Regions from separate parts of the Paenibacillus sp. J31R120 genome, predicted to be linked through region 2. Evidence: predicted binding sites of a transcription regulator. Region 2 holds the regulator's gene; each other region holds the start of a gene.
What was found. The regulator Rex, encoded in region 2, represses fermentation and respiration genes when NADH is low (regulators of the CRP and FNR family bind a similar motif). The targets are predictions, from matches to a motif close to TTGTGAAATATTTCACAA.

Region 1 (3,989 bases), on a different contig from region 2:
ATGCTCGAGCTGCTGGTTCAAGGAGACCAGTTGGTTTACCTCCAAGCTGAATCGCTCGGTAGAATGGACGAGATCATCTGTCGTTACAGCAATATTGCCAAGGACATCACCGAGGGTGGCTCCCAGCCGCTCCAGCATTTTGTTCATTGCGGAATGCGCCTGTCCGATTTCATCGCTGGACTTCACACTTGTGGTGAGCAGAATCGCCTTCGCTTCCGCGAGATCGCCTTGAGCAATGGCTTCTGCACCGCCTACGATAAGACGCAGCGGTCGCAGAGCTCTGAACATGAACCACGCAATCAGAACAAAAATCAGCAAGGTTAAACATCCCATCAAAATAAATAACGGGTTGCTGTTTTTCATGATCTCCCGATGAATCGTGGCTGCAACGGACACATTAGTATCGATGCCTAACACTCCGATCATCGTTCCGTCCGTATCGTGAAGAGGCGCATATGAAGATATATAATCTCCGTACACGAGGTTGCGGATCACATCGCTCTTCGAAGATTCCCCGTTCAGCAACGCGCTAATAGATGCTTCGGGCACGTCGGTGATTTCCCCGATTGGTGAGGCGGCATCCGATTCCTTAGGTTGTCCGTCGATAAGCAGGATAGGCTGTCTTTTGTCGTCAATCGTAAACGTGTATACATACTGTGCGCCAATCTGGGAGCGGAATTGATCCATCTCTTCGCGGATGCCCCAATACAAATCGTTTTCTTGCGGATCATTTAAAAATTGTTTGTAGGCATCCAAGTCGAATCGTTGCGCGTATGCTTCGGCTATGTGAATACTGAAGCTGCCGATCGTTTCGTTGCTAGCCTTCTTGATGTTTTGGATTTGCATGTAGATGAGAGTGGCTGACAAAATGATGAGCAGCGCCAGAATACTGATGGATAATTTTACAGCCAGACGATTCTTAAGTTTTAACATGAAGCCGTTCCTCTCCCTTGGTCCTAGTGCCATGAATGTCAATGAATAAAATATCCCAACCCCATAAGTTGTTCGACAATGTTTTCTCTTATCCTGCCATATCCCTCGTTATTTTAGGGATGAGCTTCATCTAGCGGGGGCTTGTAGGGAATAGAGCTTGAGATGGCTATATTGAAGCTCGAGGAGTTATGTATTTATTCTAGTGTGACAATCTTCACATCCATGTCTTCGTCCGTCCGTTAATATAACGTTAGAGTCCCATAGTGGAGGCGAATGAACGTGACGAATCGCGAAAAAAAGAAAAAACTAGTTCTCATCGGGAACGGAATGGCCGGCATTGGCACGTTAGAACAAATACTAAAGCTAACAAGAGCGTTTGATATTACGGTATACGGTTCAGAACCCTACCCCAACTATAACCGCATTCAACTGTCCTATGTGCTAGAAGGCAGTAAAACGGTAAACGACATCATTATGAACGATCTCAGCTGGTATGAAGAGTACGGAATCACGCTGCACACGGGCAAGAAAATCGTTCGAATCGATTCTGTTGCCAAACGTGTGTACACGGATGCAGGAGAGTCGGCCGAATATGAGGTGTTGATATTAGCTACCGGTTCCGTACCGTTCGTACTGCCCGTTCCGGGTGCGGATAAGGAAGGAGTCATCGGTTTCAGAGATATTGCCGACTGCAACACCATGATCGATGCGTCGAAGCTATTCAAGAGAGCAACCGTAATCGGCGGCGGTTTACTCGGCCTGGAAGCGGCAAAGGGGTTGGTGCAGCTCGGAATGGATACGACGGTCGTTCATTTGTTCGATACTTTGATGGAGCGTCAGTTGGATCCCGCATCGTCTGCCATGCTCAAGACAGAACTGGAACGGCAAGGGATCAAGTTCGCGATGGGCAAGAAAACGGTAGAACTAACAGGTGATTCCCGGGTTACCGGTCTTAAGTTCGAGGACGGCACCAAGCTGGCGGCTGATTTGGTGGTGATGGCGGCCGGCATCGTACCGAACACTGAACTGGCGAAGGCTAGCGGTATCGAGGTTGCGCGCGGCATCAAAGTAGACGATTACATGCAAACCAGCATCCCGGATGTTTATGCGGTCGGGGAATGCTGCGAACATCGCGGCGTCTGCTACGGTCTTGTGGCCCCGTTGTATGAGCAGGGAACGATACTTGCGAAAAAGTTGGCTGAGGCTGAAACGGCTCCATATATAGGTTCTTCGGTCTCGACAAAGCTGAAGATTTCAGGTGTGGACGTTTTTTCGGCAGGTGTATATGCAGAGACGGAGACACATCGCGTTTTACGCATTCACGACGACTGGAAAGGCATCTATAAAAAGGTGCTTCTCGAAGGCAATAAGATCGTTGGTGCCGTTCTTTACGGCGATGTGAACGACTCCGCCATTCTAACCCGCTGCATCCGGGAAGGCAAGGAGATGACGGATGACCTATACAAGCAACTGTTCGGCGGCGGAGAATGCTGCGGAGGGACAGCGAAAGCTTCAGCCGTTGAAACGATGGCGGACGAAGAAATCGTATGTGGCTGCAACGGTGTGACGAAAGGGGTTATCGTTCGAGGGATCCGGGAAGAAGGCTGGGATTCGGTGGAACAGATCAAAGTATGTACCGGAGCGACCCGATCTTGCGGAGGCTGCAGGCCGCTAGTAGAACAATTGTTGCAATACGCTCTTGGAGATGGATACGACAAGTCGGCGGCCAAGAAGCCCGGCATCTGCGTATGCACACCGCTTACACGCGACGAAATTGTTGCATCTATTCGAGAGAAGCATTTGACGCATGTCCGTGAAGTCATGAACGTCTTGGGATGGAATGAACCGGAAGGCTGTTCGAAGTGCCGTCCCGCGCTGAACTATTACCTTGGCATGATTTGGCCAGAGGAACATGAAGACGAGAAGGATTCGCGTTTTGTGAATGAGCGTCTGCACGGCAATATCCAGAAGGACGGCACGTTCAGCGTCATTCCGCGAATGTACGGTGGCGTGACTTCGCCTGACGAATTGCGAAAGATCGCCAACGTGGCGGACAAATACGATGTGAAAATGGTGAAGGTGACGGGTGGACAGCGTTTGGACCTGCTTGGCGTAAAGAAAGAGGATTTGCCTGCCATCTGGGCCGATCTTGGCATGCCCTCGGGATACGGCTACGCCAAATCGCTTCGTACCGTCAAAACCTGTGTGGGATCTCAATTTTGCCGCTTCGGCACCCAAGATTCGATCGGCCTCGGAATCGAACTCGAACATCGTTATGAACGCTTATGGATGCCAGCAAAATTCAAAATGGCCGTAAACGGGTGTCCGCGGAACTGTGCCGAATCGGGGACGAAAGACATTGGGATCGTAGGCAACGACGGGGGCTGGGAGATCTTCGTAGGCGGTAACGGCGGTATCAAATTAAGAGCTGCGGATCCTTTTTGCAAGGTGAAATCGGATGAAGAACTAGTCGATATTTGCGACGCGTTCATTCAATACTATCGCGAAAACGCTAATTATGCGGAACGCACTTCAGATTTTGTGGAACGTATCGGCCTGGACAACGTGCGGAAAGCAGTTGTAGAAGATCGGATCGGACGGGTAAGCCTGAGTGGCCGGTTGAGCCAAGCGCTTGAAGACTTGCGCGATCCTTGGCAGGAAGTGCTCGAAAATGAAGAGATCCGCCAAAAGCTTTATCATCCGATTCATCCACAGTTATAAGAGGAGGAGATACCATGCTTCAAACCGACAAGGCGACATTCGCTTCCATAGGTCCGATCGAAGACTTCCCAGTCGGATTGGGTCGGGAAGTGCAAATGGGCAATGGTCAGATTGCCGTATTTCGAACGACGGACGGGAATCTTTACGCGCTTGAGAATCGAACGCCGCATGCCAAAGGCGGGACTCTGGCTGAAGCGATCGTGAGCGGACATTATATTTATTGTCCGCTCCGGGACCTCAAAATCTCTCTCGAAACTGGACTTGTCCAAGCGCCAGACACGGGCCAAGTTCTGAAATTCGACATCCGAGCGGTGGATGGCATCGTCGAAATCGCG
Region 2 (3,989 bases):
CTTCGTTCTGAATGACAATATCCAGCTTGCGTTTCCCTGCCAATGCTTTGCCTTGCTCCGTTACGGATGTGTAGACATCCTTCAAGCTTGCCTCATCGGACAGCTCGACTGATACGCTTACTTTATCCTGCTCAATGACCGGTTTATCCGCATTGGCGATACCCGGTACATTGGCAACGGCATCTGTTAATGGTGAAGCTACCGCGACCTGCTTGTACAACATCCAGCCGCCAAAAAGTGCTGCAGCGGATATCACGACGGTTATGGCGATCGGCATCATTCGAGGCTTTCTCATAACTATATCCCTCCAGTACTGAGTATATATAAAATGTCGTAAATGATCTATCACATTTGCTATACGTTAGTATATCACAATTATATACATAATGCGTTCTGTAAAAACAGGAAACGGGACCATTACGGTCCCGTTTTTGTCGGCAATGTATAGGTTTCAATCAGTGTCGCTTGCTGATCGAAGCTGTAAAATTGATATTTGAAACGTTCCTTGCTGCCTTCCGGCTCCTTATAATACACTTCCCACACGGGGTGCTCCCGGAATAATCCCGGTGTCACACGAATGATGGAAGCGCCGGCATGGTCGTTTAGCCATTTTGTTCGAAATTGGTCTTCCGGCAAAACTTGATCTGCCATCACACGATGCTGCAAAGCTCCTTCTTCATTCAGGAAAACGAATAGCTCTGATTCTGCTTCCGTCGTTCCATAAGCAACCCATGTCGTCGCTTCCCAGACATGCTTGTACAGCTTTTCGATATTCGCCATTTCGCCTGTCGCGAACACGGCTTCTCGCATGCTGCTTTCCTCCGACCACTTCGGCATTTGCACATCACGGAAATAAAAGCCGAACCAAACCCCTAACGCAATCAGGCAAGCGATGATAGCGAACAGCCAGCGCTTTGGCGTCATAAATGGCGGCCTTTTCTTTTCGACCGCTCTCATTAGCCGTTCAGTAACCGCTCGAAGCTTGCGGCTGCCTCATATTTGATCTTCTCTTCATCCATTAATGTGCAGACGCCGTTCTGTACCACCTGACGCCCATCCACCCATACATGCTTGACGTCTCGGCCCGATCCGGCATAAACAAGATGCGATACGATATCCGTAAGAGGGTAGAAATGCGGCTGATCCAAATCGATTGCAATAAAATCAGCTTTGTAGCCGGCTTTCAGCTGACCGATGGAATCTCCCTGCCAGATGGCATTCGCTCCGTACGTAGTGCCAAGCTTAAGAGCCTCCCAGGCCGGGATTGCTGTCGGATCGCCGGATACTCCCTTGTGAAGCAAAGCGGAGAAACGAATTTCTTCAAACAAATCCAGGTTGTTGTTGCTCGCGACGCTATCCGTACCGAGCGACACCTTCACACCGGCTCTCATCAGCTCCGGAAGCCGTGCAACGCCGGAAGCCAGCTTCAGGTTGCTGACAGGATTATGCGAGACGGATACGCCGCGCTCTGCCAGCAAAGCAATCTCTTCATCGGTCAGATGGACAGCATGCGCTACGAGCGACGGACGCGAGAAAAATCCGAGTCGATCCAGATGCTCGACTGGACGTGCGCCGTAATCGCGGACATTCTGCTCCACTTCCGCAATCGTCTCTGACATGTGGGTATGAAGCGGCAAGTCCAGCTCATGTGCAGCCTCCACGAATTTCTCAATATAGGCGGGAGGACAAGTGTATGGCGCATGCGGCGACAGCATCGTCGAGATTCTGCCGTCTGCTTTGCCGTGCCATGTCTTGGCGAAGGCAATCGCATCATTCAGCTTGGCCTTCTGTTCTTCTTCAGAGCACAGACCGATAACACCGCGTGTCAATATGCCGCGAATGCCTGCTTGCTCAGTCATAGTCGCAACCTGATCCATACGATCGTACATATCGACAAACGCAGTTGTGCCCGTACGCAGCATCTCTATAATCGCGAGCGCGCTTCCGGCTCTTGTGTCGGCATCCACATATTTGGCTTCCATCGGCCACATCTTCTGCTCCAGCCATACCTGCAGCTTCTGATCGTCGGAATAGCCCCGCAGCAGCGTCATAGCCGCGTGGCCGTGTGTATTGACCAGACCCGGCATGAACGCCAGCTTGCTGCCGTCAAGCTTCTCTGCATCGGGCAACAGGCCGACTGGCGGTTCAGCGCCAACGTATGTAATTACACCGTCTGTCACAACCATATGTCCCTTTACTGTTTTTGCAGCATCATCCATCGTAACGAATAGGCCATCTTTAATCCAAAGCTGTGTCATCGCTTACGTCTCCTTCATGATTCAAATAATAAGCCAGACTTAACAATTCCCTTGTGAAATCGGCATTATGAATACGCACATCATCCGGCACCCGAAGAATGGCAGGAGCAAAGTTCAAGATTCCCTCTACACCTGCGGCAATAAATTGATTGGCGACATTCTGCGCTTCATGCGCGGGCACGGTAATAATGCCAATTCGTATCTTTTGTTCGGCAACGACCCGCTCCAGCTCGATCATCGGTTCTACGACCAAATTGTTAATATTGGAGCCGATCTTTTCGGGATGCACATCAAATACGGCTGTAATCTGCATATTATCCTTGGAATACTTGTTGTAATTGCATAAGGCATGCCCCAGATTGCCCGCTCCGACCAATGCGACTTTAATCGTTTGATTCAGCTTCAAGATCTGTCTGATCTTCTCAATGAGATACATGACGTCATACCCGATGCCTTTGCGTCCGAATTCTCCAAAATAAGCCAGATCCTTCCGAATTTGAGCCGGGTTCAAGTCAAGCTTGACCCCCAGCTCCTGCGAGGAGACCGTTTGGATCTCCCGGAGATGCAGCTCATTGAGCACTTGCAGATAAATCGGAAGGCGTCTAACGACCGCCTCCGATATTTTTGCGGACTTCATGGGAACCAACTCCTTCTTAACGGGGGTTGTAAAAGCTAAGCGTCTGTTTTTTAATCTCCTGTTGCCGAATGGGCCAGCCATTGCTGCATGCGGGGAACCATCTGGTTCGTATGCATCGTCTCGATCTTGGGGCCCGGCAATGAATACAGGAAGTGCTTGCCATAGTAGGTGTCAATGACTCTCGTATCATAAATGATGACAATACCTTTGTCATGAGCTGTGCGGACTAACCGCCCGAAGCCTTGCTTGAAGCGGATTACCGCCTGCGGAATGGACAGCTTCATGAACGGATTCTGCTTCTGCCGCTGAAGCAGCTCGGACTTGGCCTCCACCAGCGGATGGTTGGGCGGCTGGAACGGCAGGCGGACAATGGCCAGGCACACAAGTCCTTCCCCGGGAATGTCTACCCCTTCCCAGAAGCTGCTGGTGCCAAGCAAAACTGATTCGGGCTGCTGCAGGAACCTGCGGGTCAGCTTCGTCCGGTTGCTGCTGTCGATGCCTTGGCCCAGCAGTTGGATACCTGCTTCATCCAGCTTCAGCTTCAGCGGATCATACACTTGCTTCAGCATCTTGTAGGATGTGAACAAAACAAGCATCCTGCCTTTGGTCTCCACTGCGGTATCGGCGAGCGAGCCAATCAGCTTGTCGAGATAGGCGTCGTCAACAGAAGCGCCCTTAAGCACAGGAAAATCACGCGGAATGACCACAAGCGCCTGCTCCCGGTAATTGAACGGAGAAGGGAGCAGTACCGTTTTCAGCTTGCCTTGCTTCTCATAGCCCTCAAGGCCAAGCTGCTCTTCAGCGTATTGGAAGCTTTTTTGTACCGTCAAGGTGGCGGAAGTCATGACGATGCTGTCTTTTGCATCGAAGAAGTACTTCTGCAATTGACTGCTGACATCAACCGGCGCTGCGTAGAGCTGCAACGAACGATGACGGTATGCGGTGCTCGCCTCCAGCCAGTAGACATACTGCGCATCCTCCAGCTTTGTGATGAGACGAAGTTCATCCTTCACCCCTGCAAGATCCCGCAACGCGCCATTCAGATCCGTCAAAGACGCTTGTATGGATAAATCGTCTGCTCTGTCCTTAATATC
Region 3 (3,989 bases), on a different contig from region 2:
GATAGATACGTATAGTACAACGACCGGTACGGGTCATGAAATTGCCAATTCAATCAGATATATGCTAGCCCATAATGGCGATTCAGCAAGTCCTCTGTATAAGCGTATCGATCCGGATCAAATTGCGGTGGCAGGCCATTCTCAAGGCTCCACCGGCGTTATTAACGCTCATACCAATCATGATGTCGGGGTTGCTATACGTACCGTGGTCTCGATTGCATTGCCTGATTTAAAGTGGTGCGACCCGGAGGACATCTATGATACATCGGCACTGAAGGTTCCATTTTTCATTATGGGGGGAACCCGGGACTTTATCGTATCGCCGACCTCATCCAATAAGCTGGCGCTGGAGAACGCTAATCCAGACATACCGGTCATGATGGCTATGGCGAAAGGGGCGGCACATACCGCCATCGAGGGAGACGGCGGCAAACACAGAGGTTATTTGACAGCATGGATGAGGTATCAGCTTATGGATGACCGTGAAGCGATGGCCGCTTTTGCCGGGGATGAAGCGGAGATATTACGGAACAAAGACTGGAAGAGTGCACAATCTACAGGACTAGAAGATAGATCATAACCTGAGTAAGCATGACAATTGCAGATGAAAGAGTTGAAGGATTGAGATGAGCCAATATCTATGGATCGAAAATGTGAAAGAGAACGAAACCTACCGAGAGAGCTTTTTTGAGCTGGCCAAGCTTGTGTTCGAATTGGACTTCCGTGCTTGGTATGATAACGGAGGCTGGAATGACCAGTATGTGTGCTATTCTTATGCAGACCAAGGCAAAGTCATCGCCAACGCTTCTATTAACAAGATGACCCTGGTATCGGATGGCAGGATATATCAAGCCATTCAAATCGGCACCGTGATGACGCATCCTGATTATCGCAATCAGGGCTTATCTGGCAAGCTGATGCAACGGATCTTAGACATCTATGAGAACAAATGCGACTTCATCTATCTATTCGCCAATGATACCGTACATGATTTTTATCCCAAATTCGGCTTTCAACGTGTGGCGGAGAGCAGCTTCTCGCTACAGGTAACGTCGCTTGGGCAGTTGCAGGCACCTTCAGGTCCGATTCGCCGGCTGGATCTCCAACATGCGGAGGATCAAGAGCTGCTTCAATCCATGGCAGCGAGCAGAGTGCCTGTCTCGAATAAGCTTGGCGTCATAAGGGATGAGCACTTGCTTACGTTTTACAGCACGTTAGCTTTCCCTGACGACTTCTATTACTTTGAAAAGCTAGAGGCGATCGTTCTTTTCAAGCATGAGGAAAGTGAGCTCCATCTATTCGATATAGTTAGCAGAACCAGCATCGATATCGAGTCTATAGTAGCAAGCTTGATTAATGAGGAGACGAAAATCGTCCATTTTCATTTCACGCCTGATGTGGAATGGAAGGAGCTTCGGGTTGAACCTCTGGATGGAGAGGACGACGCGTTATTCGTCAAGCCTGGGTTGCCTTGGCCTTCGAATCCATTCTTATTCCCGGTCACCTCGCATGCTTAACATTGTGTTAGCCAAGAAAGCTTCCGCTTAAGCGAAAGCTTTCTTTTTTTGTCCCGCAATGGTGATATATCTCACAGCACCGCCGCCGCGAAGCCTCTATACTACAAGGGACAATGAGCTGATTGAACTATAACTGGAGGTGGAGATGATGTTCCATACCCCGTCTAAAACAGTGAAATTGGACCCCAACGATTCTGCAAGGCCAAGCGCATTCATGCAGCTGGCCATTCGACTTCAGACGGAGCATGAGCAATTAAAGGCAAGCTGTGTCTCGCTGGGCGAGCTCAGCGCAAGGACGGCAGCCAGCAACGGCGATTACGGCACGCTGCAGATGTTGAAGGAGCTTCGGGCGCACGCGGAAGAGCTGCTGCAAGTATTGGAGCGCCATGCGAAGTGGGAAGACGAGGAGCTGTTCCCTGTATTCTCCCGTTACTACAAGCAGAAGGACGAACCAACCATCTTGCCGTCCTTGTGGGTACTGGAGAAGGATCATGAGCTGGCGCTGCAATTTTTTGATTCATTCCTGCAAACGAGCCGCACGTTGATCGGTATGCTGATGTTGGATAAGGGCCGCCCGGACTTGACGCTGATGAAGATGTTGAAGGACGGCTGTGACCAGTTGACGCAAGGCTGCTTGATCCTGACCGGACACTTCGAAATGGAGGAAGAGCTAATCTTCCCGCTGGCAGAGGAAATATTGACGGACCTGGACTATTTATTTTCATAAAAAATATTAAAATTTCCATTTAATTGTGATTTATGTCACCGTCTTCTAAGCGGCATTCCGTTAAGATGAGGTCAACAAGGAGATAGAGAAACTAAACGGAGATCTCCAAGGAGGAGGAACCTATGGCGGTAAAAGCAAGCCAATTAGAAGTTCAGAGTTCAGTTCTTGAGGAAGTGGGCCAACTGGTCGAACGCGCAAGAGCTGCACAGGAAGCCTATCTGTCCATGTCACAGGAGCAAATTGACCGTATCGTTCAAGCGATGGCGCTGGCTGGTCTCGATCAGCACATGCCGCTGGCCAAGATGGCGGTGGAGGAGACGGGCCGCGGCGTCTATGAAGACAAAATGACCAAAAACATCTTTGCGACGGAATACATCTACCATAACATCAAGTCCGCCAAGACCGTTGGCGTCATCGAAGAGAACGCTTATGAGAATTACCGGATGGTTGCGGAGCCAGTAGGCATTATCGCTGGCGTAACTCCGGTGACGAATCCGACATCGACGACGATGTTCAAGGCACTGATTGCTACGAAGACGCGTAATCCGATTATCTTTGCCTTCCATCCTTCCGCACAGAATAGCAGTGCAGCCGCAGCCCAGACGCTATTGAAAGCAGCCGTGGCAAGCGGCGCGCCTGCTCACTGTATCCAGTGGATCGCGACTCCTTCCGTGGAAGCGACACAGCAGCTGATGAATCACCCTGATGTTGCCCTTGTGCTTGCAACCGGGGGATCGGCGATGGTGAAGTCCGCGTACAGCACAGGCAAGCCGGCGCTTGGCGTAGGACCGGGCAACGTACCGTGCTTTATTGAACAATCGGCGGATCTGAGGCAAGCTGTTACCGACCTGATTCTGTCCAAGACGTTCGACAACGGCATGATCTGCGCATCCGAGCAAGCTGTCATCATTGAAGAGCCTGTCTACGATCAAGTCCGCAAGCTGATGAAGGACAATGGCTGTTACTTCCTGAACAAGGCCGAGACGGAAGCGGTCTCGAAGCTCGTCATTAACAGTGAGAAGTGCGCCGTCAACGGCGTCATCGTGGGCCAGCCGGCAGTCAAGATTGCCGATATGGCGGGTATCGAAGTGCCGCAAGGGACGAAGATATTGGTTGCCGAGCTTGGAGGCGTAGGAACGGCGTTCCCGCTGTCTGCCGAGAAGCTAAGTCCGGTGCTGGCCTGCTACAAAGTGAAGACGGCGGCGCAAGGCATTGAGCGTGCGGCGGAAGTGGTCGCTTTCGGCGGCCTGGGCCATTCCTCGGTCATTCATTCGCAGAATGACGAGGTGATTCAAGCCTTTGCAGACCGCCTGAAGACGGGCCGGGTCATTGTGAACTCGCCTTCGACGCATGGCGCGATCGGCGATCTGTACAATACGAATCTGCCGTCGCTGACACTTGGCTGCGGCTCGTACGGACATAACTCCACCACATCGAACGTAACGGCCGTGAACCTGCTCAATATTAAGCGCGTGGCCTATCGTACAGTCAATATGCAATGGTTCAAGATTCCGCCGAAAATCTATTTCGAGAAGGGCGCTACCCAATACCTGGAGAAGATGCCGGGCATCTCGCGCGTGCTCGTCGTCACCGATGAGATGATGGTGAAGCTGGGTTATGTCGAGAAGCTGGAGTATTACTTGAGAAAGCGGGCAACCCCGGTATCAATTGAAGTGTTCGCGGATGTCGAGCCCGATCCGTCGGTTGAGACGGTTGAGCGCGGGACGCGGCTGATGGACGGCTTC

Region 1: the regulator Rex is predicted to act here: its motif matches at 1,136-1,153, upstream of nirB (nitrite reductase large subunit NirB).
Region 3: the regulator Rex is predicted to act here: its motif matches at 1,577-1,594, upstream of AC0YNW_RS05155 (hemerythrin domain-containing protein).

Annotation. Positions count from the first base shown of each region.
Region 1 is NZ_JBWDNN010000002.1:67,452-71,440, forward strand. Features, by position in the region: gene AC0YNW_RS06920 (methyl-accepting chemotaxis protein) at 1-933, opposite strand, end outside; gene nirB (nitrite reductase large subunit NirB) at 1,213-3,654, shown strand; gene nirD (nitrite reductase small subunit NirD) at 3,669-3,989, shown strand, end outside.
Region 2 is NZ_JBWDNN010000003.1:363,450-367,438, forward strand. Features, by position in the region: gene AC0YNW_RS14045 (hypothetical protein) at 1-295, opposite strand, end outside; gene AC0YNW_RS14050 (hypothetical protein) at 418-924, opposite strand; gene AC0YNW_RS14055 (amidohydrolase) at 957-2,258, opposite strand; gene AC0YNW_RS14060 (redox-sensing transcriptional repressor Rex) at 2,239-2,895, opposite strand; gene dinG (ATP-dependent DNA helicase DinG) at 2,946-3,989, opposite strand, start outside.
Region 3 is NZ_JBWDNN010000001.1:1,119,612-1,123,600, forward strand. Features, by position in the region: gene AC0YNW_RS05145 (poly(ethylene terephthalate) hydrolase family protein) at 1-580, shown strand, start outside; gene AC0YNW_RS05150 (GNAT family N-acetyltransferase) at 627-1,517, shown strand; gene AC0YNW_RS05155 (hemerythrin domain-containing protein) at 1,663-2,244, shown strand; gene adhE (bifunctional acetaldehyde-CoA/alcohol dehydrogenase) at 2,367-3,989, shown strand, end outside.